Regions from separate parts of the Blautia sp. AM23-13AC genome, predicted to be linked through region 3. Evidence: a T-box and tRNA genes for the amino acid it is inferred to sense, from the RefSeq annotation. Region 3 holds a T-box; the other regions hold tRNA genes.
What was found. The T-box of region 3 lies ahead of DW642_RS07945 (valine--tRNA ligase). A T-box ahead of a tRNA ligase gene usually reads a tRNA of that ligase, here a tRNA-Val.
Positions count from the first base shown of each region.

Region 1: it has a tRNA-Val gene. The T-box ahead of DW642_RS07945 (valine--tRNA ligase) is inferred to sense a tRNA for this amino acid. The anticodon was not compared.
Region 2: it has a tRNA-Val gene. The T-box ahead of DW642_RS07945 (valine--tRNA ligase) is inferred to sense a tRNA for this amino acid. The anticodon was not compared.

Region 1 covers NZ_QTUL01000004.1:211,180-221,556, forward strand. The annotation lists gene DW642_RS07045 (hypothetical protein) at 1-1,206, opposite strand, end outside; gene DW642_RS07050 (hypothetical protein) at 1,216-2,544, opposite strand; gene DW642_RS07055 (hypothetical protein) at 2,498-3,436, opposite strand; gene rlmD (23S rRNA (uracil(1939)-C(5))-methyltransferase RlmD) at 3,798-5,195, opposite strand; gene DW642_RS07065 (hypothetical protein) at 5,280-5,510, opposite strand; gene DW642_RS07070 (YdcF family protein) at 5,791-6,399, opposite strand; gene rffA (dTDP-4-amino-4,6-dideoxygalactose transaminase) at 6,406-7,539, opposite strand; tRNA gene DW642_RS07080 (tRNA-Met) at 7,729-7,802, opposite strand; tRNA gene DW642_RS07085 (tRNA-Val) at 7,836-7,908, opposite strand; gene DW642_RS15825 (hypothetical protein) at 7,993-8,160, opposite strand; gene purD (phosphoribosylamine--glycine ligase) at 8,340-9,611, opposite strand; gene purN (phosphoribosylglycinamide formyltransferase) at 9,617-10,243, opposite strand; gene purM (phosphoribosylformylglycinamidine cyclo-ligase) at 10,237-10,377, opposite strand, start outside.
Region 2 covers NZ_QTUL01000009.1:66,103-76,479, reverse strand. The annotation lists gene DW642_RS11055 (4Fe-4S binding protein) at 1-344, opposite strand, end outside; gene DW642_RS11050 (CD1871A family CXXC motif-containing protein) at 337-477, opposite strand; partial or broken gene DW642_RS11045 (cell filamentation protein Fic) at 622-819, shown strand; gene DW642_RS11040 (hypothetical protein) at 1,139-1,342, shown strand; gene DW642_RS11035 (ABC transporter ATP-binding protein) at 1,342-2,256, shown strand; gene DW642_RS11030 (ABC transporter permease) at 2,253-3,152, shown strand; gene DW642_RS16285 (GNAT family N-acetyltransferase) at 3,198-4,139, shown strand; gene DW642_RS11015 (aldehyde dehydrogenase) at 4,397-5,791, shown strand; gene DW642_RS11010 (LytTR family DNA-binding domain-containing protein) at 5,850-6,287, shown strand; gene DW642_RS11005 (DUF3021 family protein) at 6,301-6,744, shown strand; tRNA gene DW642_RS11000 (tRNA-Val) at 6,922-6,994, shown strand; tRNA gene DW642_RS10995 (tRNA-Met) at 7,015-7,088, shown strand; gene DW642_RS10990 (exonuclease SbcCD subunit D) at 7,203-8,336, shown strand; gene DW642_RS10985 (AAA family ATPase) at 8,333-10,377, shown strand, end outside.
Region 3 covers NZ_QTUL01000005.1:110,331-120,707, forward strand. The annotation lists gene DW642_RS07910 (biotin transporter BioY) at 141-701, shown strand; gene DW642_RS07915 (transglycosylase domain-containing protein) at 994-1,749, shown strand; gene DW642_RS15855 (hypothetical protein) at 1,772-1,909, shown strand; gene DW642_RS07920 (M48 family metallopeptidase) at 2,067-2,639, shown strand; gene DW642_RS07925 (hypothetical protein) at 2,658-3,617, shown strand; gene DW642_RS07930 (SseB family protein) at 3,701-4,141, shown strand; gene DW642_RS07935 (putative signal transducing protein) at 4,289-4,633, shown strand; gene DW642_RS07940 (MBL fold metallo-hydrolase) at 4,655-5,455, shown strand; T-box leader at 5,566-5,786, shown strand; gene DW642_RS07945 (valine--tRNA ligase) at 5,882-8,533, shown strand; gene DW642_RS07950 (LTA synthase family protein) at 8,534-10,377, shown strand, end outside.

The sequences.
Region 1 (10,377 bases), on a different contig from region 3:
TTCTTCCGCATTAAGCTTTGCGTTCTTGATGATTTCACGTGTACACGTAACTACATAACTTGCTGTAGTATATACAACCATTGGAAGAATCGGATTTACAGCAGAACCCATAATAGCTCCGACTGCCTTGGTAAAATATATGGTGGTCGCAGCTTTAGCCGTTGTATCCACTAACTGCTCTTTAAGTTGCTGCTCGTCAATTTCTCCACGTGCATATGAATAAAGTGCCACTCCTCCATCAATAATTCCACCTGCCATAACTGTTGCAGCAACTGAATCACTAAGTAAAACACTTCCAGCTTTTATTCCTTTATATCGAATTGCCGTACTTACAACACCTGTTGCTCCACCCCTTGCTGCTCCTTTTATTGCATCGGCTCCAACATCATGTAATGCCTCTGCCAGTTCTTTTTTATCCTGAAATACTTCAAACATATTTGTAACCCCGGATAATATTCCTGTTGTTACAAAACTAGCCTTGGCCATATTGGCCGCTGTACACTTCATTTCAGCTTTGACTGCTTTTCTTTCAAATGCTTTTGCATACTTTTCAGGCGATTCATATGCCATTTGAACTTCTTCAAAAGTAGTTCCTCCCGAAGAAGCATCACCATAATGCAATTCATCTGTTAAATGTTCGTGAACATCCTTAAAGTCTTCTGCATGTATACTTCCTGATTCAGCTCTACTTTTGGCCAGTTTTTTTGCCTCATCTAACATAGAGCCCTCAGCATTATAATGTTCGTCTTTACGGATAAGTCTGTCCATGCCTTTATATTTGCCCCAGTGTCCCTTCTGTCCACCAGCCTGATCAAATACACTTCTTGCAGCACTATTCTCTACATCTTTATTTGAAGACTTTACAAATTTAGCCTGAACCTCTTTCTGTACCTTGCCGCCTTCTTTGATTAATATATCTGCCGCTGCTCCTTGGTCATAAACATCTGTGACAACTGCACGAGCCGACATCCCCTTCCCTGCTGCATCAGCATTGAATTTTGCGGCCTCAATATACTCAAACAGATTACCTTTCTGCTGATCAAAATGACCGTTTTGAATAATAGGAGTACCCATTTTCCATCTAAATAAATCCATTCCATCAACAGCTGCATTGGTACTATTTTGAGCGTTCACGGATGCCATATTACCAACTAAGTTACCTGTTGTTTTAGATGCGTCTTTCGCCGCTTTCTTAAAAATCGACATATGCACCTCCTACAGTAATGCTGCAATTGCAATTGCTATAACTATCGCTCCAATAAGTCTTACAAGGCGCCATGTATAGAGCCTACTAGCAGGAAGACTTCTGAACTTAAAAAATATAGGAAAAGCCACAGCCCCACATAGTATGAATAAGATACCCTTAAGGACACTCGTACTCATTGATAAACATCCCAAAGCTATCAGTATGCCTACCGCAAAGAAATTAACTACAAGTATTTTATTTGCTTCTGGTTTCCATATAATGTCACCAACCTGTGCCTCTTCAGCAACCATCGTATATGTATCTTTTTTTATCTGCTTAAGGCTCTTTGTAGATGCACTCAATGCCTCATTAGCCTCTTTTGACACCTCACCCTTTGAATTAAGAATAGGTGTAGACAATACATGATAATATACCTGTGCCATTAGCCATGAAACATGCAACGTTTTCTGTTCAACAACAGATAAACTGTCAAAATCTATCATTCCATCCACATCTACTGGATGAGCATTTTTTATTCGCTCAAGTTCCTGCAAGAATGGAGCAAACATTCTATTTAACTTCTTAATAAAACTCGAATAGTTATCGGACATTTTTGCAATGCCTTCCATTCCAGTTATCATTATATTCATCTGTGATACAGCTTCTTCTGCTTCTGCATGTATCTTCTTAGCCTCTGCTAGTTTTTCCTTTCCTTTAGCCCCTGCAATAACTGCTGCCACAGCTACAATAGGAGCCACAACTACTCCGGCAAGAATCAGCTTCCCGCCTGCCATTCCTAATCCACCTGCTGCCTTGGCACCTCCACCAAACCAAGCTAATGTAGCATTAGTTTTTGCTGCACCAGAAAGGGCTGCAATAGCTGTTCCTGTTGATGCTGTTCCAAACATCATTGCTCCGCCGTAAGAAGCGATACCAACCAATGCACCTGTTCCTAAAGCAGCAAAACCAGCTTTAGCAACTTCGTTAGCCGTCATAGATGCATTCTGAATATTCATAAGCATCTGCTTGGGTTCTTCATCAGAACCTATGAATTCCATGTTAGTATCGATTCTTCTATCCATCTCGACATTTTTAAATGTACCAAACGCAGTCACAAAAGTATCCATCCCCTCTGCCCAAGCGTTCACTTTAACTTTTCCTAGATTCTCCAAACGTTTAGTTGTCTGTTTCTTCTGTGACTCAAACTTATTTTTTGCGTTATCATACATTGATTGAGCCTCATTCAATAGGCTCTCTATTTCTTCTTTATGGGTAATCGGTTCTAATAGTCCCACAGCTGCCACCGCCCTCTCATTTGGTGTAATCATTAATCCAAATACCAGTCTGATAGCTTCCACTAATAAATTCCATTGGAATTTCTGAAATCATGCCTTTCAAAGTAATATGACATCTTCTGAAGTTTGTTAAATTGTTCTTATACTCATTAAGAACATAAAAAGCTTTCTCTTTGACATCTCTATTTGATCTAATGTACGCAATCAAATTATTCTGATATCTTGCTTCATAAACTTCTTGTGAAAGTTCGTTAATTCTATCATTAGGACCAATTATTGCCTGCGCACTCTCATATTTCAGAATCTTTGTTTCTAGAATTTTGAAATCGTTATCCGAAACTTTATTATCGTGGGTATAAATGTCCTTGCTATATGGTACATACTCAACGCCACTTCTGGTCCTGATAGGGAATATTGGCAATCGCTTTACTTTCTCATAGAGTCTTTGTGTCTGAAGTTTCTGCTGCGTTGCAGGAAGAAGTAGGTATGCATACAATACCTCTCTAAACTTTTCATCTTTAATCATTTCATCAGCTGCTTCCATAATACAGTCCAAACCTTCTCTTGTACCACTTCTATGGCAACCAATAATTTCAAGTAACGGAACATACTGTGTCTTTTTGTATGTATCAACGATTACACCATTAAAATCATTCGCTATATCCATCTTCTTGGAGATATATGCGATAACCTCCGGTACAATCAAACAGTACCCATCATTCGATGCAACAAATTCATTAACATTAAAGCATTCTCCATCCATAAACATACCGCAGACATATATTCGCTTGAAACAAATATTATCTTTATTGATTTTCTCAACCTGTCCAGCAAATTCTAAAGCTGTTTCAAAATAGCACATTTCAAACCAACCTCGCACATTTTTACCAGACCTCATAAGAATATCGAGATACTCATCATAGGTTAGTTTGTCTCCACCTACTACATCCCCCATAGAATCGGGATCAAAATCAATAGTCCCATACTCTGATTGCACACAGGTTTTTGTGCCATAAAACTCTTTCTTAAGTTTCTGTCACTTTGAATCTTTTTGTTTGTTACTCATTCTTCTACCTCCAAAAATTAGTAAGTGCTACCACTTGGCAGCCTAACATGCTAATCATGGTAGATATAAAATGTTAACATTCTTATCTACTCAACCCACTAATAACACTCTTGTCTACACAACCTATTCCAAGCAATCTCATCAGTAGGCGTTTTACTATTTTTCTACGCTCATCTAAGCCATCACTCTCAGCAAGTCAAAATCTTCCGAAACCCTTTATTTCAAGCCTTTTCGAGCATATCTACAATTTCTATTTCTGTACTTTACTTAACAAACAGACACTCTCGCAGTGCACCGTTCCCGGAAACATATCAACACAGCAGACCTTTTCTACACGGTATCCATATTTTGCAAACTCTACCAGATCCCGCGCAAGAGAAGTCGGCTTGCAGGAGATGTAAAGCATTTTTTCACACCTATATAAATCAACTATCTTCGGCAAAGCCTTCGGATGGATTCCTTCGCGCGGTGGATCAAGAACGATGAAGTCCGGTTTTTCTTCGATTTCATCGATCACCTTCAGCACGTCTCCGGCGAGGAAACTGCAGTTGGTAAGGCCGTTTGCCTCTGCGTTCTCTTTTGCAGCTGTAACAGCTTCTTCCACGATTTCCACGCCGATCACTTCTTTTGCGACCGGTGCAAGGATCTGGGCGATGGTTCCGGTTCCGCTGTAGAGGTCGAAGATCGTGCGGTCTTTCGTCTCGCCGACGAACTCGCGGGCGGTGCTGTAGAGAACTTCCGCGCCACGGGAATTGGTCTGGAAGAAGGAGAACGGGGTGATCTTGAATTTCAGTCCGAGGAGTTCTTCATAGAAGTAGTCCTGTCCGTAGAGCACTTTTGTCTCATCGCTCTTTACAACATCTGCCAGGGAATCATTTATGATATGGAGGAATCCGACAACCTTTCCTTCCAGCGGCAGACCAAGCACTTCCTGCACGAGCGGCATCAGATCCCACTCTTCCTGGCTTGTGGTGACGAGATTTACCAGGATTTCTCCGGTATTCTCGGCTCTTCGCACCAGCAGGTGGCGCAGGTAACCCTCGTGGCTTATCTTGTGGTAGTAACTTGCGTTCCGCTCTTTAAAGTACGCCAGCACACAGGTCAGAATCTTTGTGAAATCCTCATGCACGATTTTGCAGTCGCACGCGGTCAGGACATCGTAGGTGCTTCCCTTTTTATGAAGTCCGAGAGACAACGGGCCGTCCTTGTATTCATCGCCGAAGGAAAACTCCATTTTATTCCGGTATGCAAACTCCTTCGGACTTCCCTTGATTCCAAGGAACGGATAATCGGCCTCCCCCGCCTCATTGACCTGGCCGGCCTCCACGAGGGCATCGTCGAGCAGTTTTTTCACCTGACCGGCCTTCATTGCAAGCTGATCCTCATAACTCATCGTCTGGTACATGCATCCGCCGCAGGACGGGAAAATACTGCAGACCGGATCGCGCTTTTCCATCGGGGATTTTTCTGTTACTTCGAGCAGGCGGCCCTCCATGCGGTTCTTTCTTTTTTTGTTGATCTGAAAGCGGATCTTCTGTCCCGGAATTGCATTTTTCACGGTAACCGTCTCGCCCTCCACATGTACACGTCCTTTATTCGGGAAATCGATTCTTTCCACGACTCCCTCGTAAATTTCTCCTTTTTTCATTCTCTTCTCCTTCTATGTCAAACTGATTTCCGGACAGAAAAACTCCGGTACCACGTTCCGGCACCGGAGTTTCTTTTTTCCATCCTACTTATCTTCGTCTTCATCCTCGAAGTAATCGTCGAAATCGTCATCGAAATCATCTTCGAAGTCTTCCAGATAATCCGGAGTTACAAACCGGTATACTGCGTATGCGATTCCTGCAACTGCCGCTACCGCTCCGACAATGGCAAGGACCCATAAAATCACGTTTTTCGGTTTTTCGCTCTCACGTTCTCTCTGTTTTAAAAGCTCTAATACTTCATCAATCTTATTCATACTGTCCACCAACCTTTGCTTTAGATTAGAAACTTAACTTAACGATAGTATACCATACGAGCCGCAATTTTACCACAATTTCCGCTCTTTTTTATAAATCTTTTCGTTTCAACTTACAGTCGGTATTTTCACGGAGTCTGACATGTCGAGAATAGTTCGACTGTGACTTTCCTCATGTCAGTGGAGGATACCGATTTCTCTCCGCCTACCACTGCCGTTATGTTTCTTTTAACAATTCATCCCACCGCTTTAGAAGCGGGGGACTTCTTGTCTACTGGTGTTAAAATTCAGAATCCGCCGGCAGTTCCCGCAGAATCTTGTGGAACTGACCGCCGCAGCGCTCCATTTCTCCTAACACCTGGTCGATCCATTCACCCTTTGTATGCCAGTTTTCTCTGGTGAACTCAATATCCGAAGGACAGACAAAAAACTCTGTCTCCGGGTAGACAAGCTGGTAATACAGAATACACCGTCTCGCATGGAGATTCCGGCAGCAGAGGATCGCTTTTTTTACCTCGATGCCCGCCGCATCTGTCACTTCCCGTGACCGCAGTGCATTTTCATACGTATACGTCGCCTGGTCTTCGCGCAGAATCGCTTTCTCCGGCACGCCGTTTTTCTGCAGTACCGTCCGCAGAAACTCCCACTCGGTTTCATAGTTCCCGCCGTACTGCTCCGCAAGATCCTGTACACCGGCGAAATGCCCGAGCACAGTACTGTATCTTCCCGACGGAAGCACATACGGCGCAAATCCTTCTTTCCAGAGTTCTGCCGCGTGCACCGCCATCTGCGGATATCCGTTTCCCGGCACAAAAATCACATCGGCTTTCTGCGGCTCATCCTTCACGAAAATATAGTCCGTAAAGTAGTTTAAAAACTTCTCATACATGAAATGTTACCACTCTTTAAAGTCCATGAGGCACTCTACGACATATGCCATATCCTGTTCAGACAGGCTGTAGAACATCGGCAGACGCATCAGGCGCTCGCTCTCTTTTGTTGTGTATTTGTCCTCTCCGTGGAAAACACCGAACTTCTGTCCGGCCGGGGAGGTATGGAGCGGAACGTAATGGAAGACACACATCACACCGCGCTCTTTCATATACTTGATCAGTTTTGTACGCACTTCCAGATTTCTTGCCTTGATGAAGTACATATGTGCATTATGTACACAGCCTTCCGGCACAACCGGCTGCTCGATCTTTCCGGCCTCAGCCAGCGGACGGAGCTGCTCATGGTAATAGTTGTAGATGGCCATCCGCTTTCTGTCGATTTTCTCATGTTCCTCGAGTTCTGCAAGCAGGTAAGCCGCATTCATATCACTCGGCAGATAGGAGGAGCCGTAGTCGATCCAGGTATATTTGTCGATCTGTCCGCGGAAAAACTTGCTGCGGTTCGTTCCCTTTTCACGAAGGATCTCTGCTTTTTCCAGATAATTCTCATCCTGGAACAGCAGCGCGCCGCCCTCTCCCATCGTATAGTTTTTCGTCTCATGGAAGCTGTAGCAGCCAAAATCGCCGATCGTTCCAAGGGCTTTTCCCTTGTAGTACGCGCTCACACCCTGTGCCGCATCCTCTACAACCTTCAGGTTATGGCGTTTTGCAATATCCATGATGGTATCCATTTCACAGGCAACGCCCGCATAGTGAACCGGAACAATCGCTTTTGTTTTTTCGGTGATGGCATCCTCAATCTTGGTCTCGTCGATGTTCATCGTATCCGGACGGATATCCACGTAGACGATTTTTGCTCCGCGCAGAACAAAGGCATCTGCAGTGGAAACAAACGTGTAGGACGGCATGATCACTTCGTCGCCCGGCCGAATCTCAGACAGGTAAGCTGCCATTTCCAGTGCATGGGTGCAGGATGTCGTAAGCATCGCATGTTTTACGTTGAAATTGTCCTGCATCCAGGCAGAACATTTCTTCGTAAAAGGACCGTCGCCGCACAGCTTGTTGTTTTCCTCTGCCGCCTGGCGGATGTATTCCAGTTCTGTTCCAATAAAAGGTGGTTTATTAAACTCTATCATTGTTTTTTCCTTATCTTTCTTCTATCCATTACTGTTTTATTTACTTTCAGAGCCCAAAACAAGCTCTTAGGTAGTCTTATTTTCTCACAAATCCCTGTGGATTTCAAGACACGATTTTGACATGACAGCCATATCATCATACTGTCCATAAAGCCAAAAGAACCCTTGATTTCTCAAGGGTTCCATAAGTAGCGAGAGGGGGATTTGAACCCTCGACACCGCGGGTATGAACCGCGTGCTCTAGCCAACTGAGCTATCTCGCCATATTCATTTTCAACACCGTTTTTCATAAAATATGGGGCCTATAGGGCTCGAACCTATGACCCTCTGCTTGTAAGGCAGATGCTCTCCCAGCTGAGCTAAGACCCCACATCAGTGTTTTGTCTGTCGGCTTTTTATCTGTATCACCAACCGACTTCGTTAGTATAGCATTCCACCCGCCAAATGTCAACACTAATTTTCAAATTTTTTCGATTTTTTCAACTTTTTCTCCCGCCACTCTTTCAGGTACTGCTCCTGTTCCAGATCTTCCCGTTCTTTCTCCCATCCTGCCGCCCGGCAGAGCGTCCATGCAAGCAGAAGAAATACGGCAAAAATCCCCGCCAGACAAACGATTCCCATCTTTTCCGACCGCCTTTCCTGTTCTGATTCTGCTAAAAAGCAAAGGATCTCCTTACTATTGTATCCGGAACGGCGGCGCTTTATTCCCTTTTCTGAATAAAAAGACAAAGCCGCCAGATTTCCCTTTCACCGGGATTCTGGCGGCTCCATTTTACTCAAAATTAAAATTCACATTCACGTTACGCTTCGTCAATCGCTTTTCCAATATCATGGCGGTAATATTTATTGTCAAAGTCAACCCATTCAACAGCCTTATATGCATTCGCACGTGCCTCTTTCAGGGTATCGCCAAGTGCTGTCACGCCGAGTACACGGCCTCCGTTCGTCACGATCTCGCCGTCCTTGAACTTCGTTCCGGCGTGGAAGCAGTAGTAGCCCTCATGCTCTTTGAACGTCTCGAGTCCGCGGATCGGGAATCCTTTTTCGTAGGAAACCGGATAACCGTTCGAAGCCAGTACGATGCAGACACACGCATTATCTGCAAACTGCAGGTCGATCTGGTCGAGAGTTCCGTCGATGCAGGCTTCAAATACATCAATGATGTCTGTCTTCATACGAGGAAGCACAACCTGTGCCTCCGGATCGCCGAAGCGGGCATTGTACTCGAGCACCTTCGGTCCGTCCGGTGTCAGCATCAGTCCGAAGAAGATAACTCCCTTAAACGGTCTTCCCTCGGCTGCCATCGCATCTACGGTCGGCTGATAGATATATTTCTTACAGAACTTATCCACTTCTTCGGTATAAAACGGACTCGGGGAGAAGTTGCCCATACCGCCGGTGTTCAGGCCGGTGTCGCCGTCTCCTGCTCTCTTGTGATCCTGTGCGGAACTCATCGTCTTGATCGTCTTTCCATCCACAAAGGAGAGAACGGAAACCTCACGCCCCGTCATAAACTCCTCGATGACCATCTCGTTTCCGGCACTGCCGAATTTCTTGTCGAGCATGATCGTCTTGACGCCCTCTTTTGCTTCCTCTAAGGTATTGCAGATCAGAACGCCTTTTCCAAGAGCCAGACCGTCGGCTTTCAGCACGATCGGGAATTTTGCAGTCTCGAGATATTTCTCTGCCGCTTCTGGATCGGAGAATGTCTCGTATGCCGCCGTCGGGATATGGTATTTTTTCATCAGGTCTTTGGAGAACGCTTTCGATCCTTCCAGTATTGCCGCATTCTTTCTTGGTCCGAATACGCGCAGTCCCTCTGCCTCAAACGCATCGACAACACCGCCGACCAGCGGATCATCCATGCCGATGACGGTCAGGTCAATCTCTTTTTCTTTCGCAAAAGCAACAAGCTTGTCAAACTCCATCGCTGCAATATCGACACACTCTGCGTACTCCGCAATTCCTGCGTTTCCAGGAGCGCAGTAAATCTTGTCTACCTTCGGGCTCTGCGCCACCTTCCAGGCAATCGCATGCTCTCTTCCGCCGCTTCCTACAATCAGTACTTTCATCGCTCTTACTCCTTTATCTTTACGTGTCCGTCTTCTACCGTTACTTTTCCGTTTGCAATCAGATCAATCGCACGCGGCATGATGACCCACTCGGCCTCTTCCATGACGCGCTGCTGCAGTGCCTTCGGTGTATCGCCCTCGTGCACTTCGACTGCCTTCTGCAGAATAATCGGGCCGGTGTCTGTTCCGCCGTCCACAAAATGAACCGTCGCTCCCGTCACTTTGACTCCGCGGGATAATACGCCCTCGTGCACTTTCAGTCCGTAATAGCCCGTTCCGCAGAACGACGGAATGAGGGACGGATGAATGTTGATGATCTTATTCGGATAAGCATCCACAATGCTCTGCGGGATCACAACCAGGCATCCTGCGAGCACAACGAGATCGACGTTGTACGACTGCAGTTTCGCCAGCAGTGCCTCGTTGAATGCTTCTCTCGATGCAAAGGTCTTCGGGGAAAGGCATACCGCATCAATCTCCTTCTTTTTCGCACGCTCCAGCGCATACGCTCCTGCATTGTTGCTGATGACAACAGAAACCTCCGCGTTTGTGATGATTCCCTCGTCAATCGCATCCAGAATCGCCTGCAGGTTCGTGCCGCCGCCGGAGACGAGAACTGCTAATCTTAGCATAACTGTACTCCTTTTTCTCCGTTTTCAATGTGGCCGATCACATATGGCGTATCTCCTGTGGAACGGATGGCTTTCATCGCTGCGTCTACATCTTCCGGATCAACAGCCAGTACCATACCGATACCCATGTTGAA
Region 2 (10,377 bases), on a different contig from region 3:
TTATGCAGCAGATCCTGGAACCATCCAAACGGACAGAGAAATCCACAGATAAACCGCCCTAACAGAACACCTAACAGGATGAAAAATCCGGTGATGTAGTAGGTAAATTTGAATTTTGAAGAACCGACCACGGCTTGAAAAGCTCCAATCGGACAGGCACCTGTGGCGGCAGGACAAGAGTAACAGTTTAGTCCCGGGACGCACATCGTTTTTACATTTCCCTGATAAATTTTCCCTTTAAACAGATTCGGGATGTGAATGTTGGTCAGCAGTGTAGCAGCTGCCTGAATCCATCCGCGGAAGCGGGCCAGAAAGTTTTTGTTTGATTTCATTTTCTTATCCAATTCCTACACACTCCATACATAATTTTATTGCCTTGCTAAGAACAACCGCTGCTTCTCCGCGGAAGATCCCGACAAGGAAAAACACCAGACCGGCTGCAAGTAAAAGAATCTGTGTTGCTTTTTCAGATTTCATTAAAATACTCCTTTCAATGTTCAAAGTCCGTTTATTGACCTTTCGATGTTTGCATTGTACAATAGAGGGTGTAAAATTCCTGTTAAGAAAATGGAGAAAAATAAATTGAGAGTATTAGTTGTTGAAGATGAGAAGAAATTATGTGTAGGCCGATTGCTTATGTTCAAGGAATGCCTGAAGTACAATATCGTTCCGTTCATGATCGAAGAGGATCTGAAGATGTTTTATTATCGTGGTCTGAAAGAATGGAACAATGAAAAAGGTTATCTGATGGATACCTGTCTGACAGCGCAGGATCGGTATAAGGAATATTTAGACTATTTTAGGATTTCGTATTCATAACTCATTTTGAGAAGAGGAATGTTGAAAAGATGGAAGGACAACAGATCAAAGATGAAGTATTAAGATAAGCGGGAATTCATGACGTGGAGTTTCAAGTGATTAAAAAATTTATGAAAATGAATAAGTGGAAAGTTGCATGTCCATTGACATGGCTTTCCACTTATTTTTATGAATTCCTATGCGCCAGACGAGCAGACAACAGAAATTGGCATCTTACCCGCGAATTTCTGCATTTCACATCATGCAGACTGGACGAATGCTGTAAAATCATATATAAAAGAAATAGGAATAACTGGGGGTGAGATGGATGAAATGTGAGGTGGAACAGATTGATCCAAAGCAGGAAGAACATGTTATGGTATATTGCCACAACAGGGAAGCATCCTGGGTGCAGAATGTTCGGGAAGCTGTATTTGGACAAACATCGGTATGTGGATATAAAAATCACGTTTTGTATCAATTGAAATTGTCTGATATTTTTTATGTGGAACAGCAAAGAAATCAAAGGAGAGGGCAGGCGTAATGGAAACAGATATGATTAAAATCACTCATTTAAAGAAAAGCTTTGGTGATGTAAAAGCAGTCAATGATCTGAGTTTTCAGGTGAAAAAAGGAGAGTTCTTTGCATTCCTTGGTGTAAACGGGGCAGGGAAGAGCACAACGATTTCGATCATCTGCGGGCAGCTTCGCAAAGACAGCGGAACGGTTCAGATCCAGGGCACAGATCTGGATAAGATCGGAAGGAAAGTTGGAACAATGCTTGGCGTGGTATTTCAGGACAGTGTGCTGGACAAGCCACTTACCGTCAGGGAAAATCTGAAAAACAGAGCAGCGCTTTATGGAATAACAGGAAAAGCGTTTGAAAAAAGATTGCGGGAACTGGTGGAGATTTTTGATTTCGGAGATTATCTGAACCGGCCGGTCGGAAAACTGTCCGGCGGACAGAGAAGAAGAATTGATATTGCAAGAGCCTTGCTGCATCGGCCCGAACTTCTGATTTTAGATGAACCAACGACAGGACTTGACCCACAGACGCGGCTTTTGATCTGGGATATCATTGAAAAACTTCGAGTGGAAGAAAAGCTGACAGTTTTTCTGACTACGCACTACATGGAAGAAGCTGCAAATGCCGGTTATGTGGTGATTCTGGATAAAGGAAGCATCGTGGCAGAAGGAACTCCTTTTGAGCTGAAAAATGAGTATGTGCAGGACACTATGTCTGTTTATGGTGTGACAGGAGAAGAAATCAAAACACTGGGCAGAGAGTATAAAAAGATCCGGGATGGCTATCAGTTAAAAGTAAAAAATACCGCAGAGGCTACCCGGCTGATCGTGGAACATCAGGAAATATTCCGTGATTATGAAGTGGTAAAGGGCAGAATGGATGATGTATTTCTTGCTGTAACCGGAAAAACATTGGGAGGTGAGCACAGATGAAGGCAGTATTTGCACTTATAAGTCGAAACAGAAAATTGTTTTTTAAAGACAGAGGAATGTTTTTTTCGGCTTTAATTACTCCGGGAATTCTGATTTTGCTGTATGCTACATTTCTGGCAAACGTATACAGAGATTCCTTTGTGTCCGCGATCCCGGACATGATTACAATCTCAGACAAACTGGTCGATGGAACGGTGGCCGCACAGCTTGCCGCGGCTCTTCTGGCAGTCAGCTGTGTGACTGTGACATTCTGCGTGAATCTTACGATGGTACAGGACCGGGCAAACGGAACAAGGAAAGATTTTAATGTATCGCCAATCAGCAAAGCACAGCTTTATCTTGGGTATTTTTTATCTACTGTAGTCAATTCCCTGCTGGTGAATGGGCTTGCGCTTGTATTATGCCTTGGCTATATGTACAAAATGGGCTGGTATATGAGCGCTGTAGATGTATTCTGGGTTCTTCTCGATGAAATTTTACTGGTACTCTTTGGAAGCACGTTGTCAAGCATCGTCAGTTTTCCACTGACAACCCAGGGTCAGTTATCCGCAGTGGGAACGATCGTAAGTGCCGGGTATGGATTTTTATGCGGAGCTTACATGCCGATTTCAAATTTCGGCAGCGGCCTGCAGAAAGTACTGTCGTATCTGCCAAGTACCTACGGAACTTCTCTGTTGAAAAATCATATGCTCCGTGGAATCTTCGAAGAGATGGAGAACAATCAGCTGCCAGAAGAAATGATTACTGCGATTCGTGATACACTGGATTGTAACCCGAAGTTCCAGGGGTCTGTAGTAAGTGTAAATCAGATGGTGATGCTTATGGTTGGATGTGTTGTGGTATTTGGAATTATTTTTTTGTGCATGACAGCTCTTCCGGAGAAAGATGGGAAATAATCGCAGAATTGCGGAACACAGGAACAGAAGGAGATGAGAGGATTTATGGTACATTTGAAAAAAATCACAGAGGACAATTTCCTGGATGCATTCAACCTGCGCCTGGCCAAAGGGCAGGAATCATATGTTTCCCATCCCGTCCGAAGTCTGGCACAGGCATACGTTTACCGGGATCAGTGTCAGCCATTTGGAATTTATAATGAGGATAAAATGGTCGGTTATGTGATGGTCGTCTACGATTATGATATCCCGGAATATGATATCTGGCATATGATGATCGATGCTTCCTCGCAGGGAAAAGGATATGGAAGTGCTGCTCTTACTCAGGTGATCGATTACATTGAAACAAAACCGTTTGGTGATTCTGACAGAGTGACACTCACCTGCAAGCAGGAGAACCAGATTGCATTAAAGCTTTATCATAGAGCCGGGTTTGTGGAAACTGGGGTGGAAGAGGATGGAGAGATAGAACTTTCGCAAATATTAGGAAAAAAATTTGTGAATGCGGAAGAAAAAAGCAACGAAGTGACGATCCGCAGGGCCAAAAGCAATGATTTATCAAGAATCGCTGAAATATTTGTTCTTAACAACAGAATCCACTATTTTCCGATTTTTCAGGATCCGGAATATTCTTTCAGCGAATTGCAGGTGGTTTCTGCGATCAATCATTACTTTGGAAAAGAAGAGGTACTGTCTCATACGTATGTCTTTGATGACGGACTCATCAAAGGTTTTATCCAGATTGAGGAAAAAGAAATCGTAAAACTGTATGTGGATCCATTTTTTCAAAAAGCAGGAATCGGTCATGCGCTCATTCAATTTGCGATGGAAGATAAGGATGCGGCGTATGTATGGGCACTGGAAAAGAATATAGGAGCGATTTCTTTCTATAAAAGACATGGATTTTGTCTGACGGGGAAGAAAAAGTATGAGGAAGGCACTACGGAATATCTGGTAAAATTAGCTTTGAAAAATTATGAAAGTTAAAAAATTGTCAGACACGAATTTAAGTTTACATTTTAGGGAAGTAAGCAGGAGAGTGGATTGCGAATATCCGCTTGTCAGTAACAAATAGAGAGCTGCCAATTCTGAAGAAAAATAATTCAGAGTTGGCGGCTTTTCTTATTTCTTTGGGATAAATGCTGTTTTCGGATAAGAATATATGATATGCTATCGAATAGCGATGGAATGTACCAGAGCGTGCCCCAAAATCATTTCTGCCGCTTTGAGAAAAGGAGAATGGAATGGAAAAATTAATGCTCGAAACACTTATGGAACAGCAAAGAGAGTATTTTGCATCTGGAGCCACATTGCCTGTGAAGGTGCGGATGGAGGCTTTGAGCAGATTGGAAAAGGCCTTGCAAAAACAGGAGCAGATCCTCTGCAAAGCGCTGCATACGGATCTTGGAAAGAGCAAGACGGAGAGTGTGATGTGTGAGATTGGACTGGTGCAGGGGGAAATCCGCTGGATGAAGCAGCACTTAGGGCGGCTTTGCAGAACAAAACATGTCAGAACACCGCTGGCGCAGTTCGCTGCAAAAAGTTATCAAAGCCCTTCTCCTTATGGCAATGTGCTGATTATGAGCCCGTGGAATTACCCTGTTCTGCTGACGTTAGAACCGCTGGTAGATGCCATTGCGGCAGGAAATACTGCGGTGGTAAAGCCAAGTGCTTATGCACCGGTCAGTGCAAATGCCCTGAAAGATCTGTTAGAAGAATGTTTTCCACCGGAATATGTTGCCGTTGTTTTAGGCGGACGGGAGGAAAATCAGGCACTTTTACAGGAAAAATTTGATAAGATTTTTTTCACAGGAAGTGCAGCGGTCGGAAAGCAGGTCATGGAAAGTGCTGCAAGACATCTGACGCCCGTGACACTGGAACTTGGCGGAAAAAGCCCATGCATTGTAGAAAAAAGCAGTAAGATCCGGCTTGCGGCAAGACGAATTGTCTTTGGAAAGTTTATCAACTGCGGACAGACCTGTGTGGCTCCCGACTATATTCTCTGTGATGCATCGGTGCATGACGAACTCGTGGAAGCGCTCCGGCAGGAAATCAGGAAACAGTTTGGAGATCCACTTTTCAATTCAGAGTATGGAAAGATCATTAACGAAAAGCATTTTGACCGTCTGCTTGGTCTGATAGATCAGGATAAAGTGGTCTGTGGTGGAAATTTTGACAGGAAAGATCTGCGGATCGAACCTACTGTGTTGGATCACGTAGAATGGGAAGATGCGGTCATGCAGGAGGAGATTTTTGGTCCCATCCTGCCAGTATTGACGTATGAAAAACTTGAGGATGCACTCTCCTGGATCAATCAACGCCCCAAACCGCTTGCCCTGTACTGCTTTACGGAAAACAAAAAGGTGAAGAAAACGGTTCTGGAGATGTGCCGGTTTGGCGGTGGCTGCATCAACGACACACTGATTCATCTTGCTACCAGTGAGATGCCGTTTGGCGGTGTAGGAGAAAGCGGTATGGGCGGCTATCACGGTGAGGCCGGATTTGCGGAATTCACACATAAGCGCAGCATCGTGGATAAAAAGACATGGATGGATTTTCCGATCCGCTATCAGCCGTATACAGCAAAAAAGTTGAAACTGATTCGAAAATTTTTATACAGCATACCATACAAGGGATAGACATCTCCAAGAAAATCCGATATAAAAGAGGATAGGGAAAAGAAAAGAGGGGACTAATGTGAAGATAACGATCATCAATCCATTTCCGGACGAAGAGGAAGAAATCATCATCAAATGCCGTGTGCTGACGGAGGACATCAACCATCTGATCTGCAAACTGAAAAACGGGGATCGGAAAATTACGGGATACGATGCAAAAGGAATTACTCTTCTGGCACTTCCGGATATTTTTTATTTTGAGGCAACGGACAATAAGGTTTTTGCCTATGGACAAAAGAATGTTTATGAAGTTAAAGAAAAACTGTATCAGTTAGAAGAACAGCTGGTGTCTTTTCCATTTATGCGGGCCTCCAAATCCATGATTCTAAATCTGGACAAAATCCGGCATTTGTCGCCTGCTTTTGGCGGCAGATTTGAAGCGTTACTCGAAAATGAGGAAAAAGTGGTTATTTCCCGGCAGTATGTGCCGGTTCTGAAAGAACGACTGGGATTGTAGGGAGGCGAAAACAATGATGAATAAAATAAAAATTCTTGCAAATATTTTTTCGAAAATTACCGTGTGCGTTCTGCTTGCGTCCGCGATCTATATTACTGTGATGTGCGGTCTGGATGCCCAGATCAGTGTCATGATTCTCTGGCAGATTCTTCTGGTTTCCGCTGTATGCTCCATCCCGATTCTGATGTACCCGGATGAGGAAGGAAAAGAAGTATCCAAACAGGGCATGATTGCACGGCAGATCATCTATTTTATCTATGTCAATTGTGCTGCCCTGGGACTTGGCAGAGCGTTCGGATGGTTTTACTTCAGCAAAGCTAAAATGGTCGTGCTGATGGAGGTTTTGGTTATTGGAGTTTATGTTACGGTGAATCTGATCGTATATGTAAATGACCATATGGTGGCGGAAAGCATGAACCAGAAACTGGAAGAGATGAGAAAGCGGAAAGATGCATAGAAAAAATAACTTTGGATAGTTAAAGACAGCGTATGCCGGAAGGACATGAAATCGCTGGTATTGTAGAAACAAAAGAAAAAATTTGAAAAATTTCAAAAAATATCGTTGACAAACAGAACAAAGCGTGCTAATATACATATTGTCAGCAGGACGTAAGAACTGCTAGAAAACAGATATGGGGTCTTAGCTCAGCTGGGAGAGCATCTGCCTTACAAGCAGAGGGTCACAGGTTCGAGCCCTGTAGGCCCCATACTTCTAAAAATATAGTATGGCGAGATAGCTCAGTTGGCTAGAGCACGCGGTTCATACCCGCGGTGTCGAGGGTTCGAATCCCCCTCTCGCTACGAAAGAGAGAGCTCCTGCGAAAGCAGGGGCTTTTGTTGTTTTACGTTCGGAGGGGGCTGCCAGTGGCGGGCCCGGCAGATTACAATACCATGGAAAATGACAGGGAGGCGCTTATGAAATTATTCCACTTATCCGATCTCCACATCGGAAAGCGAGTCAATGAATTTTCGATGATCGAGGATCAGAAGTACATTTTGTCGCAGATTCTGCATGCTGCAAAAAGAGAGAGACCAGATGGCGTACTGCTTTCCGGAGATATTTACGACAGTACGATTCCAAGTGCAGAAGCGGTTCAGGTTTTTGACGCGTTTCTGACAGAGCTTTCCACCAATCGGATTCTCACTTTTATTATCAGTGGAAACCATGATTCCGCCGAGCGTCTGGCATTTGGATCCAGCCTGATGGGAAAAAGCGGGATATATTTTTCAAAGGTATACAATGGAACGATAGAGAAAATTCCGCTGCAGGATGCGTATGGCACGGTGTGGATTCATCTGCTTCCGTTTTTACGGCCTGCGGTGGTGCGTCATGCCCTGCCGGAGCGTGCGGAAGAAGTAATGTGTACAGCGGATGCAGTTCGGATTGCACTGGAACAGGATCTGGTTGATGAACAGGATCGAAATGTGATTCTGGCCCATCAGTTCGTAACCGGGGCAAAACGATGTGATGCAGAAGAACTGCAGGTTGGCGACTTGGATCAGATTCCGGCAGAATTGTTTGAAAAGTTTGATTATGCTGCACTGGGGCACATCCACAGCCCACAGAAGGTGGAAAGAGACACGGTTCGCTATTGCGGTTCGCCGCTGAAATATTCTTTTTCGGAAGCAGGACAGGAAAAAACGATTACGGTGATCGAATTAAAAGAAAAAGGAACGGTGGAGCTTAGAACAATTCCATTAAAGCCCTTGCACGATCTCAGGAAAATCCGGGGGACGTATCTGGAAGTCACGGCAAAAAGATTTTATGAGAACAGCGACTGCGAGGATTACCTTCTGGTGACGTTGACGGATGAAGAAGATGTGCCGGATGGAATGGCAAAACTCCGAACGATCTATCCGAACCTGATGCGCCTGGAGTACGATAACAAAAGAACCCGGTCTGCTGCAGACATTGGCACGGCGGAACGAGTGGAGGAAAAATCAGAACTGGAACTGTTCCGGGAATTTTATGAATTACAGAATAATCAGAGCATGACCGCACAGCAGAAAGCGCTGGTGGAAGAATTGTTACGGGGGATGAAGGCATGAAACCAAAGAAATTAGTCATCAGTGCATTCGGACCGTATGCGGACCGGATAGAACTTGATTTTGACCGGCTGGGCGGCGGTCTGTATCTGATTACGGGGGACACCGGCGCTGGAAAAACAACGATTTTTGATGCCATCACGTTTGCGCTTTACGGGGAAGCGAGCGGTGAAATCCGGAAAGGCGAAATGTTCCGCAGTAAGTATGCAAAACCGGAGGTGCGTACCTTCGTAGAGCTTACGTTTACGTATCAGGGAAAGGACTATACGGTAAAGAGAAACCCGGAATATCTGCGCCCGAAGGACCGCGGACAGGGCATGACGATGGAGAAAGCGAATGCAGAACTGATTTTTCCGGATGAGCGGCAGCCGGTTACGAAAACTTCGGAAGTGACAAAGAAAGTGACAGAACTTCTCGGGCTGGATCAGCGTCAGTTCCGACAGATTGCGATGATTGCGCAGGGAGATTTCCAGAAGCTTCTGCTGACAGGAACAGCGGATCGGAGTGAAATTTTCCGGAAAATGTTTCACACAGAGATTTATCAGGAGCTGCAGAAGCGTCTGCGGGAAGCAGCAAAGGAGTGCTGGAAAATATACGATGAAAAGAAACGCAGCATCAGCCAGTATCTGGAAAATGTTGTCTGCCCGGAAGAGGCAGAATGGAAAACAGAGTTTGACCGGCTGAAGAAAAATAAATTCGACGGCCAGGTTATGCGCGGTATGGAACTGCTTGCACGCTGCATCGAATGGGACGATGAGAAATTAAAGGCGCTGCAAGACGAGCAGAGTACGCTAAATGAAGAGATCGAAAAGAAAAACCAGCTTTTGGGAAAAATAAAAGAGCGACAGACGAGACAAAAAGAGAAAGAGCAGAAAGAAAAAGAATGGGAGACTCTGCTTCCGAAGGAAGAAGAAAAGAAAAAGAGAAGTGAGCAGGCAGAGAAAGAGGCAGAGATTTGTAAGCAGTTGGAAGAGCAGATTCGGGAAGAAAAAGTGTGTCTGGAACTGCTGCGAAAAGTGCAGCAGGAGCAAAGTGCAATGACACAGCTGCAAAAGGAACTGCAGGCAGCAACAGAAGCAAAAGAACAGCTTCAGACAGAGCAGGAGCGTGCAAAAAAAGTCCTGGAACAGAAGAAAGCACGGGAAGAACGTCTCTCTGATGCGGAGGTGAAACTTGCACGGACGGAACAAAAAGAAGCGTATGCCGCAGAGCAGATACAGCAGATGGAAGCATACTGCGAGACAATTGCAGGCGCAGTCAAAGAGGAAACGGCAAACAAAGAAGAGGAAAGCGTTCTTTGTAAAAAAATAAAAGAAACAGAGGAGACAGCGGCCAGGGCAGCCGAAGAGGCAGAAAGGCTGGCCGGGCAGGATCAGGTCTGCGAAAAACTGCTGGATGAAAAGAAAAATCTGGAACAGAAAATCCACACTTTAGAAGAAACGAAAAAACAGCTGGAGAGAACGACGGCTGAAAGGACGCAGATTGCCGCGCAGGTGACACAACTGCGAAAGGAAGAAGAGAACTTACAGGCGGATATCGCGACAACGGCAGAACATCTGGCCGAAAGAGACGGAGCCGCGCTGCTGCAGGAAAAATACCACCAGAAGCTGGAAACGCTGGAAAATCTGCTGGAAAGCTGGGAGCAGGGACGCAAAGAACTGGAAGAAAAGCAAGGTGCATACCAGCGTGAAATCAAAAAGAGAGATGCTTTACGGGAAACATATCAGGCGATGGAATCTTTATTTCTGGATGCACAGGCGGGAATTCTGGCAGAAAAACTGACAGAGGGAGAACCATGCCCGGTCTGCGGCGCTATTCATCATCCGCAGCCTGCCAGACGAGCAGAACATACGCCAGATAAAGAAACGCTGGATCACAAGAAAGAAGAACTTCGGATGCAGGAGGAAGCAGCTGCGGGACAAAGCGAGGCTGCGGGCAGCTGCCGCAGACAGGTAAAGGAAAAACGTGCACAGCTAACGGAATGGCTGTTAAGAGAACTGCCCGAGAGTCAGAAAGAACACGAACAGAAGCGACTTTCACAGAT
Region 3 (10,377 bases):
AACAGAATCGTAGCAGAACTCTCTGCATTTTTAAAAAAAGAGATTGACAAAAATGAAATATTAACCTATATTGTAACAAGGTTAACAATTCAAAGACAGAAAGAATTGCATACAAGAACCTGCGAGGAGGACTTACATTCATGAAAAAATCAAAACTTACAACAAAACAGATTGTACTGACCGGCATGATGACGGCAGTGCTTGCGGTACTGTCCATTGTGACGATTCCGCTTCCGACCGGCGTTCCGGTGACGCTGCAGACCTTTGCAATGGCATTTTGCGGCTACGTGCTTGGCTGGAAATTGGGAGGTGCATCGTCCGCTCTTTATCTGATCCTCGGCGCGATCGGCGTTCCGGTTTATGCCGGCATGAGCGGTGGCTTCGGCGCTCTTCTCGGACCGGCCGGCGGCTTTATTTTCGGATTTATTCCGATGGCAATGCTCTGCGGTGCCGGAATTAAAAAAGGCTTCCCGGGCAAACCATTCGTTCTTGGAATCGCAGGTCTTGCGGTATGTCACGCATTCGGTGTGGTACAGTTTTCCATTGTAACAGGAAACACGATCCCGGCTTCGTTCCTTGCAGTTTCCGTTCCGTACATTGTAAAAGATGTGATTTCCGTTGTAGTAGCTGAAATTCTCGGTGTAGCCGTTCGAAAAGCACTGTCAGCAGCTCATGTAATGAACTACGGAACCGCAGCATAATCACAGAGCGTTTCTGAAAAACCAAAAGATAAAAACAAGAGACAGGCATCCTGACAATCTGCCAGGTGTCTGTCTTTTTCTGTTTTGTCAAGCGGATATTCGCAATCCGCTTCGCTACTTGCCTGATTCGGTTAAAGTATTCCGCAGCAGCAGCGGTTATTTGAAAAAACGTGCAAAATGCATTTCATACAGTTTCAAAATTTTAATGAATTCCTAAGAAAGAGGCAAGAAGGCGTTAAGGGAGATATGGTAGGATAGAAAGCAGGAAAGAACAACAAAGGGGTTTGAAACTATGAGAAAAAGAACACGAAAACACCGGGGAACAGCGGGAAAAATGGTTGGAGGTTTTCTGGCATTTTTCTGCCTGATCCTGTTGACGGCCGGAATGTTCTGGGCAATCCAGGGATATGTTTCCTATCAGAAGGCAGTGAAGGAAAAGCCGCTCGCGCAGGCAGTAGAGGAAGCCAGAAGCGGAGCACAGTGGGCTTCTCTTGAACAGGTGCCGGATCTGTACAAAAAAGCGGTGCTTGCTGTTGAGGATCATCGGTATTACACACATCACGGGATAGACTGGATCAGCATGGCGCGGGCCGTTGTACATGATATCCGCGTGATGAAACCGGAGCAGGGAGGCAGTACCATCACACAGCAGCTGGTAAAAAACATGTATTACGATCAGAATAAGACATTTGCCAGGAAAGCGGCAGAGGCGTGGACGGCACTCTATGTGGAACGGCAGCTTTCGAAAGAAGAAATTCTGGAATTGTACATCAATACCATCTATTTCGGGGATGGCTACTATGGACTGAAAGAAGCATCGCTTGGCTACTTCGGGAAAGAACCGCAGGAGCTGACCGACAGCGAAGCCGTTCTCCTCGCCGGAATCCCGAATGCACCGTCCGCCTACGCACCGTCGCGCCACGCGGATCTGGCGCTGCAGCGGGAAAAGCAGGTGCTGGCGGCAATGGTAAAATATGGATACCTGGAACAAAGTGAGACGGACAGCCTGCTGTGGGATGCGGCAGCCGATCCGGTTCTGGCACGATAGAAAGAAAAGTGAGGAAAAAAGAATGGGAAAACTGATCAGACTGGGGGCAACAGCGCTGTCCATGATTGGAATTTTGGTGATGATTCTCTGTGTGCAGGCGGCGATTTTATTTGTGAGGCTGTGCATCCGAAGAAAGCAGAAAAAAATTGAGCTGAAATAAGAGAAGGAAAAATGTGAGCAGAATTGCCGGAAGAAAAACGGTGATTCTGCTCGCGTTTTTTTTCTGTGAGCAATCCGATTGCGTTTCCGCCGGGAAAAAGGTATAATGAAAAACAGGCAAAAAAATGGTAAAACAGACAGCTTTTGAGGAAAAATAAATGGAACAGAAAGACAGCGCAGAACGGATTTTAAAACAGATTCCCTATGAGATCGTGTATTCCGCCCGTAAAACGCTCGCCGTCCAGGTCAAAGCGGATGGAAGCGTGGTGGTGCGCGCACCGAAACGGATGGCAAAATACAAAATCGAAGCATTCTTAAAAGAAAAACAGGATTGGATTCACACACACCGGGAAAAAGCGTTGGCGGCCGCAGAGCAGAAAGAAGCGAACCGTCTGACGGAAGCAGAACGAAAAGCGGCGGTTAAACGTGCGGCGCAGATGCTGGCGGAAAAGACGGCACATTTTGCAAAAGAGATGGGCGTAACGTATGGCAGAATCACAATTCGTGAGCAGAAAACCCGCTGGGGCAGCTGCAGCAGCGCCGGAAACCTGAACTACAACTGGAAGCTGGTGCTGATGCCGGAGCACGTGATGGATTACGTCGTTATCCACGAGCTGGCGCACCGGAAAGAGATGAACCATTCCGCGCGGTTTTACGCGGTGGTGGCACAGCAGATGCCCGATTACAAAGTGTGGCAGAGCTGGCTGAAGGAGCATGGAAGAGAGTACTGAAAAAGAGAGGCAAAACAAATGATACTGACCGAAGAAAAAACATATATCATCAATGTGACGGAAGTCGATACCGACGCAGAGCTCGGTTTAAATAAGAAAGATATTATGATCAAATACACGAATCTGGAGCTGTTGCACGCGGTTCTTGCAAGCACGATGCCGTACGGCCGTCTGTCGGCGCGCTACCGCGGAAAACGGAAGGCGGAGCTGCAGTCACGGATTGCGATGGTGGAGAGTGTGCTCGAAACACGCGGCGACCAGCTGACAAAAGCGGAGCAGATTATGTATCTCGACACGGCGGAGCGCAGTGCAATCTGTCATTATCTCGGCATCATCTACACGCGGCTGATTGCGCAGAAGCTGTACGGAATTGACTGTATGGTACCGCTGAACCTGATCGAGCAGCCGGGGGAGAAAAAATTTGTAAAATACAACGGTGCATACCGCCAGGATCTGATCGGATACGGAAAGCAGAACGCATGGAGCGTCTGGGAGCCGGTCGGCAGGAGCGAGAACAGCCAGGCGGCCTTTGGAAACGGATGCCGGGCGGCGTCGGAGATCGAGAAGATCAATGAAAATCCGCTGACGAAGAGCGCGGCGTGCATGACGTATTACGAGAGAGGCTATCTGAATGCCGTTGTAAAAGAGCCGGAGCGGACCGGGGACGGGACACTTTGGTTTCCAGAGGAGAATTATTTCAAAGCATATTATCAGCCGCTTTTCGAGCTGTTTGCGGACGAACAGCCGGGTAAGCTGTACGGAAGCAGCGGCGGCTTTGAACTGGAGCTGACTCTGCCGTGGACGGAGGAAGGAAAACGCGGCTTCCGCCATCTGCAGATCGGAACGGATCAGGTGACGATTGCATTGATGCGGGAAGGGAAGTACGATCAGATCTTAAAGCGGATGGAAAACGTTTTGGATTTATCAAAAGAGTGCAGATTCTGCGGGGAAGACGGCATCTGGGTAGGCGCAGAGTAAATGTCATCGGAAGTGCCGAAGCTGCCGGGGATGATGGTACACAGATTCTGTGTGGGAAAAACGAAAAAGAAAGGACAAGAGCAATGGCAAAAGAAATGGAAACTCCAAAGGACGAAGGGCTGCAGGGGAATGAAACGATAGAGGAAGCAATTCTGGGACTGCAAAAGGAGCCGACGCCGGAACTGCTGGCACATGTGCTGACGGTAATCCGCCGCAGAATGAAAGAGGGCGGACAGGCGATTCTTTCCGTGGAACCGCCATCCGGCGACGATCAGATCCGGATCGGAACGGTAAAGAGCGCGGACGGAAAAGTCTGGTGGGCCGCGTTTACGAGCTTTGATGAGGAATTAAAGGGGAGCAGCAGCGTGAAATCTACGTTTCTCGTGAGTCTGGAACAGCTGATCCACATGGCATCTGAGACAAAGGAGATCAGCGGTGTGATTTTCAATCCGTGGAACCGCACGATCATGCTGGATCATACGCTGCTTTCGATTATCATCGGGGAAGAGAACGCAGGACATTGATATCATATTTCACTTGGCCAGATTACGATGCTGCTCACAATCAACTTCGATTACGGATTGCGTGGGTGATGATGCTGAGAGAAAAAAAGAAAATAGCATAAAATAGCGGAAGGTGGATCTAAGGCACAAAGCACAGGAGGGAAAGATATGGGGTATCGAAAGGTGTATCGTACGGTAGATGAACAGACTACAAAAAAGATGGTAAAGATGCTGCAGCGTCATGGAATCATGGCTTATGGAAAAAGCGAAGGAGCCGGAGAAATTCTGCAGATTACAACTGGAATACCGTATCAGGGACGCGTTGTTTATGTGAAGGAAGAACAGGCAGAGGAGGCAAAAAAACGGATTGCCGACTGGGAGAAAAAAGGGGAATTTCCTGAGCCGCTCCGAACACAGTCCCATACGCCAAAAGCAAGAATTGCAGCTCTGATCTGGGTTATTATTATTGTTATGGGGATTTTATTTAACATAGGGTTCAGTATGTTCCGGTGAACAAAAGGGAGGTTTTACAAAATGGAAGGTTTTCAGGTAACAGAAATCGGAGAAAAAATTTACTGTATTCTTGACGCGGGAAATTCGTCGTTCTATGTGGTAGAAGGAGAAGAGAAAGCGGCTGTGATTGATACCGGCATCACAGCAGGCGCAAAGATTCTGCCGGTGATAAGGGAGTTGACAGATAAGCCTCTGCTGCTGGTTATCACGCATGCGCACCCGGATCACATGTATCACATCGATGAATTCGACGAAGTTTACATGTGCCACGAGGAAAAGAAAATGGACCCGGAGACGCTCGTGATGCTGACGGCGGGAAAATTAAAACCGTGGGAGGAGATTCATGACATCCGTACCGATTCCGTGATTCCGCTCGGCGGCACAGAGCTGGCCGTCTGTCAGACACCGGGCCATACGCCGGGCAGTGTTGTCGTGCTGGAGACGAAACAGAATTACCTGTTCACCGGAGATGCGATCGGAAGCGGCTGCGGTGTCTGGATGCAGGTGCCGGGCGGAACGAGCCTGGAAGAGTATTACGATGGTCTGGTTGGTCTGATGGCGTGGCTGGTGAAAAAGGGCGGCCGCATGAAATTCTTCGGCGGTCATCACACGCAGGTGTTTGAATCGACGGCGCATCCGGTTTACAATCCGCTCAGCCTCGGCGTTCTCGCAGATCTCATCGACCTTGTGGATCAGGTGATCCACGGCGAAAACCTGGGACGGCCAAGCAATGCGAAGCCGTTTTCGAAAGAACAGGTCCGCTACGCGTCGTACGGCCGCGCAGAAATGCAGTACTGTGCATCGCGGATTCACCGAAAATAAGCGCGTGAAATCTTAAAACTTCCATAAGAAGAAAGGTTTTTGCCCGCGGCGGCTTGACAAAATAAAAAAACGCGATTATGATAAATGCAGTTTCTATTCCAACAGAAAAAGAAAAGGTTATGAGGAAGAGGAGTACATGGCAGGCCCCAAAAGAGAGGACGGTTCACCGGCTGAAAGGCTGTCCGGGAAGGTGGTCATGGAAGGTAGCTTCTGAACCGGAGAGCTGAAAAGCACAGAAGATGTGATGATTAGGTTCTCACGCATGAGTCACGTTACAGACTCCGAAACGAGATACAAATTAAGGTGGTACCGCGGAATTTTCGCCCTTTGCATGCATGTTATGTGTATGTGAAGGGCGTTTTTGATTTAAGACAAGCCTCTGCGGGAATAAATACCACAATACACCAAACATAAAAGGAGGATCTCATGAGCAAAGAACTCGCAAAGACCTACGATCCGAAAGGACTCGAGGACAGACTGTATCAGAAATGGCTGGATAAAGGATATTTCCACGCCACTGTAAACCCGAACAAAAAACCGTTTACCATTATGATGCCGCCTCCGAACGTAACCGGACAGCTTCACATGGGCCACGCACTCGACAACACCATGCAGGATATTCTCTGCCGTTTCAAACGGATGGAGGGATATGAAGTCCTCTGGCAGCCGGGAACCGACCATGCGGCGATTGCAACCGAGGTAAAAGTTACCAATATGCTCAAAGAGCAGGGCATCGACAAAGATGAAATCGGACGCGAAAAATTCCTGGAGCACTGCTGGGAGTGGAAGAAAGAGTACGGCGGACGCATCAACAGCCAGTTAAGAAAGATCGGCTCCTCCGCAGACTGGGAGAGAGAACGCTTCACCATGGACGAGGGATGCTCCAAAGCCGTAGAAGAAGTATTCTGCCGTCTGTATGAAAAAGGATGGATCTACAAAGGAAGCCGCATCATCAACTGGTGCCCGGTATGCCAGACTTCCATCTCCGATGCAGAGGTTGAATATCAGGAGCAGGCAGGCCACTTCTGGCACATCAACTACCCGGTAGTTGGCGAGGAAGGCCGCTTCGTAGAAATCGCAACCACCCGTCCGGAGACTCTGCTCGGCGATACTGCCGTAGCTGTCAATCCGGAGGATGAAAGATACACCGATATTGTAGGAAAAATGCTGAAACTGCCGCTGACCGACCGTGAAATCCCGGTTATCGCAGATGCTTACGTAGACAAAGAGTTCGGAACCGGATGCGTTAAAATTACACCGGCACACGACCCGAACGATTTTGAGGTAGGAAAACGCCACAACCTCGAAGAGATCAACATCTTAAACGATGACGGAACCATGAACAACAAGTGCGGCAAATACGCCGGCATGGACCGCTACGAGGCAAGAAAAGCCATGGTAGAGGATCTCGAGAAGCTTGGCCTTCTTGTAAAAGTAGTGGATCACGTTCACAACGTAGGAACCCACGACAGATGTAAGACAACCGTAGAGCCGATGATCAAACCGCAGTGGTTTGTAAAAATGGCGGATATGGCTGCCGCTGCCAGCGAAGCGGAGAAGAACGGGGAAGTAAACTTCATCCCGGATCGTTTCAGCAAGATTTATCAGAACTGGCTGAACAACATCCATGACTGGTGTATTTCCCGTCAGCTCTGGTGGGGCCACCGCATCCCGGCTTACACCTGTGATGACTGCGGCGAGATCACCGTTGTAAGAGGCGGAATGCCGGAAAAATGCCCGAAATGCGGCAGCACCCATCTCACCCAGGACCCGGATACCCTGGACACCTGGTTCAGTTCTGCTCTGTGGCCGTTCTCCACGTTAGGATGGCCGGAGAAAACACCGGAATTTGATTACTTCTATCCGACCGACGTACTCGTAACCGGATACGACATCATCTTCTTCTGGGTTATCCGTATGGTATTCTCCGCACTGGAGCAGACCAAACAGGTTCCGTTCCACCACGTACTGATCCACGGACTCGTTCGTGATTCCCAGGGACGCAAGATGAGTAAATCCCTCGGAAACGGTATCGATCCGCTCGAAGTCATTGACAAATACGGTGCAGATGCTCTCCGTCTGACTTTGATGACCGGTAATGCACCTGGAAACGATATGCGTTTCTACTGGGAGCGTGTAGAAGCCAGCCGTAACTTCGCAAACAAAGTATGGAACGCTTCCAGGTTCATCATGATGAACCTGGAAAAAGCAGAAGTTCCGTCTGAAATGCCAAAAGACAAACTGACACTGGCAGATAAATGGATTCTTTCTAAGGTAAACACGCTGGCAACGGAAGTAACGGACAACATGGACCGCTACGAGCTCGGTATCGCCGTACAGAAGGTTTACGACTTTATCTGGGAGGAGTTCTGCGACTGGTACATCGAGATGGTAAAACCGCGTCTGTACAGCGAGACCGACGAGACGAAGGGCGCTGCACTGTGGACCTTAAAAACCGTTCTTGGCAATGCATTAAAGCTGCTGCATCCGTTTATGCCGTTCATCACAGAGGAAATCTACTGCACACTGAATCCGGACGAGGATTCCATCATGATCGCCGCATGGCCGAAAGAGACCGAAGACTTTGCATACGCAGAGGATGAGGCAGCCGTTGAGATGATGAAAGAGGCGGTAAGAAGCATCCGTGGTGTCCGCACCAGTATGAACGTACCGCCGTCAAAGAAAGCAAGCGTATTCGTTGTAACGGAAGATGCTGCTGTACAGGAAACCTTCAAAAACGGTGCTGTATTCTTCGGAACTCTGGCAGGAGCAAGCGAAGTTCACGTACAGGCAGACAAAGCCGGCATCGCAGACGATGCGGTATCCGCAGTGATCCCGCAGGCAACGATCTACATTCCGTTTGCCGAGCTGGTTGACCTGGAAAAAGAGATCGCCCGCCTTACGAAAGAGGAAGAGCGTCTGACAAAAGAGATCGCACGTTCCAACGGCATGCTTGGCAACCCGAACTTTATCAACAAAGCTCCGGAAGCAAAAGTTCAGGCAGAGAAAGAAAAACTGGCGAACTATCAGCAGATGATGGAGCAGGTTCAGACAAGATTGGAGCAGCTGAAAAAATAAATGAAAAAAGGAAAAAAACTGCATGGAAACAAGGAAACCGTAGTGAAAGTCTGCAACTGGCTCTCTTTGCCGCTGCAGGCCCTGGGATGCTGTATTCTGTATCTGGTGATTGAAGCATTTTCCCGCCATTCGCTGGCATCTGCATGGAGCTACATGGTGGAAAGCCCATGGGTCTTTTTGTACAATGCATTTTTGATCTTCACTACTTTTATGGTAGTTTATCTGTTCCGCAGACGTGTGCTGGTACGGCTGGTGATGAGCTGTTTCTGGCTGCTGCTCGGCATCATTAACGGTGTGATTCTGGCAAACCGCGTCACGCCGTTTACCGGACCGGACTTGCGGAATTTAAGTGACGGCGCAAAGGTCGTGACGAAGTATCTGTCGAAAGGTACCATGATCCTCGTCGTAGCAGCCCTTGTGGCATTATTGGCATTTTTTGTATGGGTCTGGATCAAAGGACCGAAATTTCGGGGGAAAATCCGCTGGTATCTGAATGTGCCGTTGATTGCTCTGGTAATTGTACTCTTTACGGGAGCAACAAATCTGGCGCTTGCAAAGCGTGTGCTTTCCAGCTATTTCGTCAACATCGCATTTGCCTACCAGGATTACGGCTATCCGTACTGTCTGGCAGTCACCCTGTTTGATACGGGAATTTCAGAGCCGAACGGCTATTCCGAACAGCTCGTGAAACAGATTGAGACGAGTGAAGGCGAACAAAAAGAGGATGATACGGTAAAACCGAATATTATCTTTTTGCAGCTGGAGTCCTTTTTCGATCCGGAGCTGGTTAATTTCCTCAACATTTCCGAGGATCCGATCCCGTATTACCGGCAGCTGATGAAGGATTATTCTTCCGGTTATCTCCGCGTGCCGGTGGTGGGAGCCGGAACAGCAAACACAGAGTTTGAAACTATTTCCGGCATGAGCCTCCGGTATTTCGGAGCGGGTGAGTATCCGTACAAATCGGTGCTTTCAGAGGAGACGTGTGAGAGTGCGCCGTATGTTTTAAAGAATCTTGGCTATGCGACCCATGCGATCCACAACAATGAAGCAAACTTCTATTCCAGAAGAAGTGTATTCTCACGTCTTGGTTTTGATACCTTTACCTCGGAGGAATATATGCCGGATATCTCGGATGTGACGGCAACCGGATGGGTAAAAGACCATATTCTGACAAAAGAGATCATAAAAACGCTCGATGCGACAGACGAACCGGATTATATCTATACGATTTCGGTACAGGGCCACGGTGATTATCCGACAGAGCCGGTGCTTGACGATCCGGAGATTACAGTGACAGGCGCGGAAGACCGGGAAAAAAATAATTACTCCTGGGAATATTATGTAAATCAGATTCATGAGATGGACAAATTTGTCAAAGAGCTGACGACAAAGCTTGCGGATTATCCGGAGCCGGTGGTACTTGTGATGTACGGGGACCATCTGCCAACGATGGGACTGAAAGTAGAAGATCTGGAGAACCGCTATCTGTATCAGACCGAATACGTAATCTGGGATAATATGGGACTGAAAAGGAAACAGGAAAACATTGCTTCCTACCAGATTGCAGCAGAGGTTATGAACCGTGTGGGAATTCATGACGGAACCATTTTCCGGTATCATCAGACGAGACGGAATACGAAGAATTATCAGGTGGATCTCGAGGTGCTGCAGTATGATATGCTGTATGGAAAACGGTACGTTTACGGAGAAGACGGAGAGACACCGTATGAGCGTGTGAAGCTGCAGATGGGTGCTCTGCCGGTAACACTGGAACGAATCGAAAAATCCGGAGAAGATACCTGGTATTTTTACGGAGAAAACTTTACGGCATCGAGCCGTGT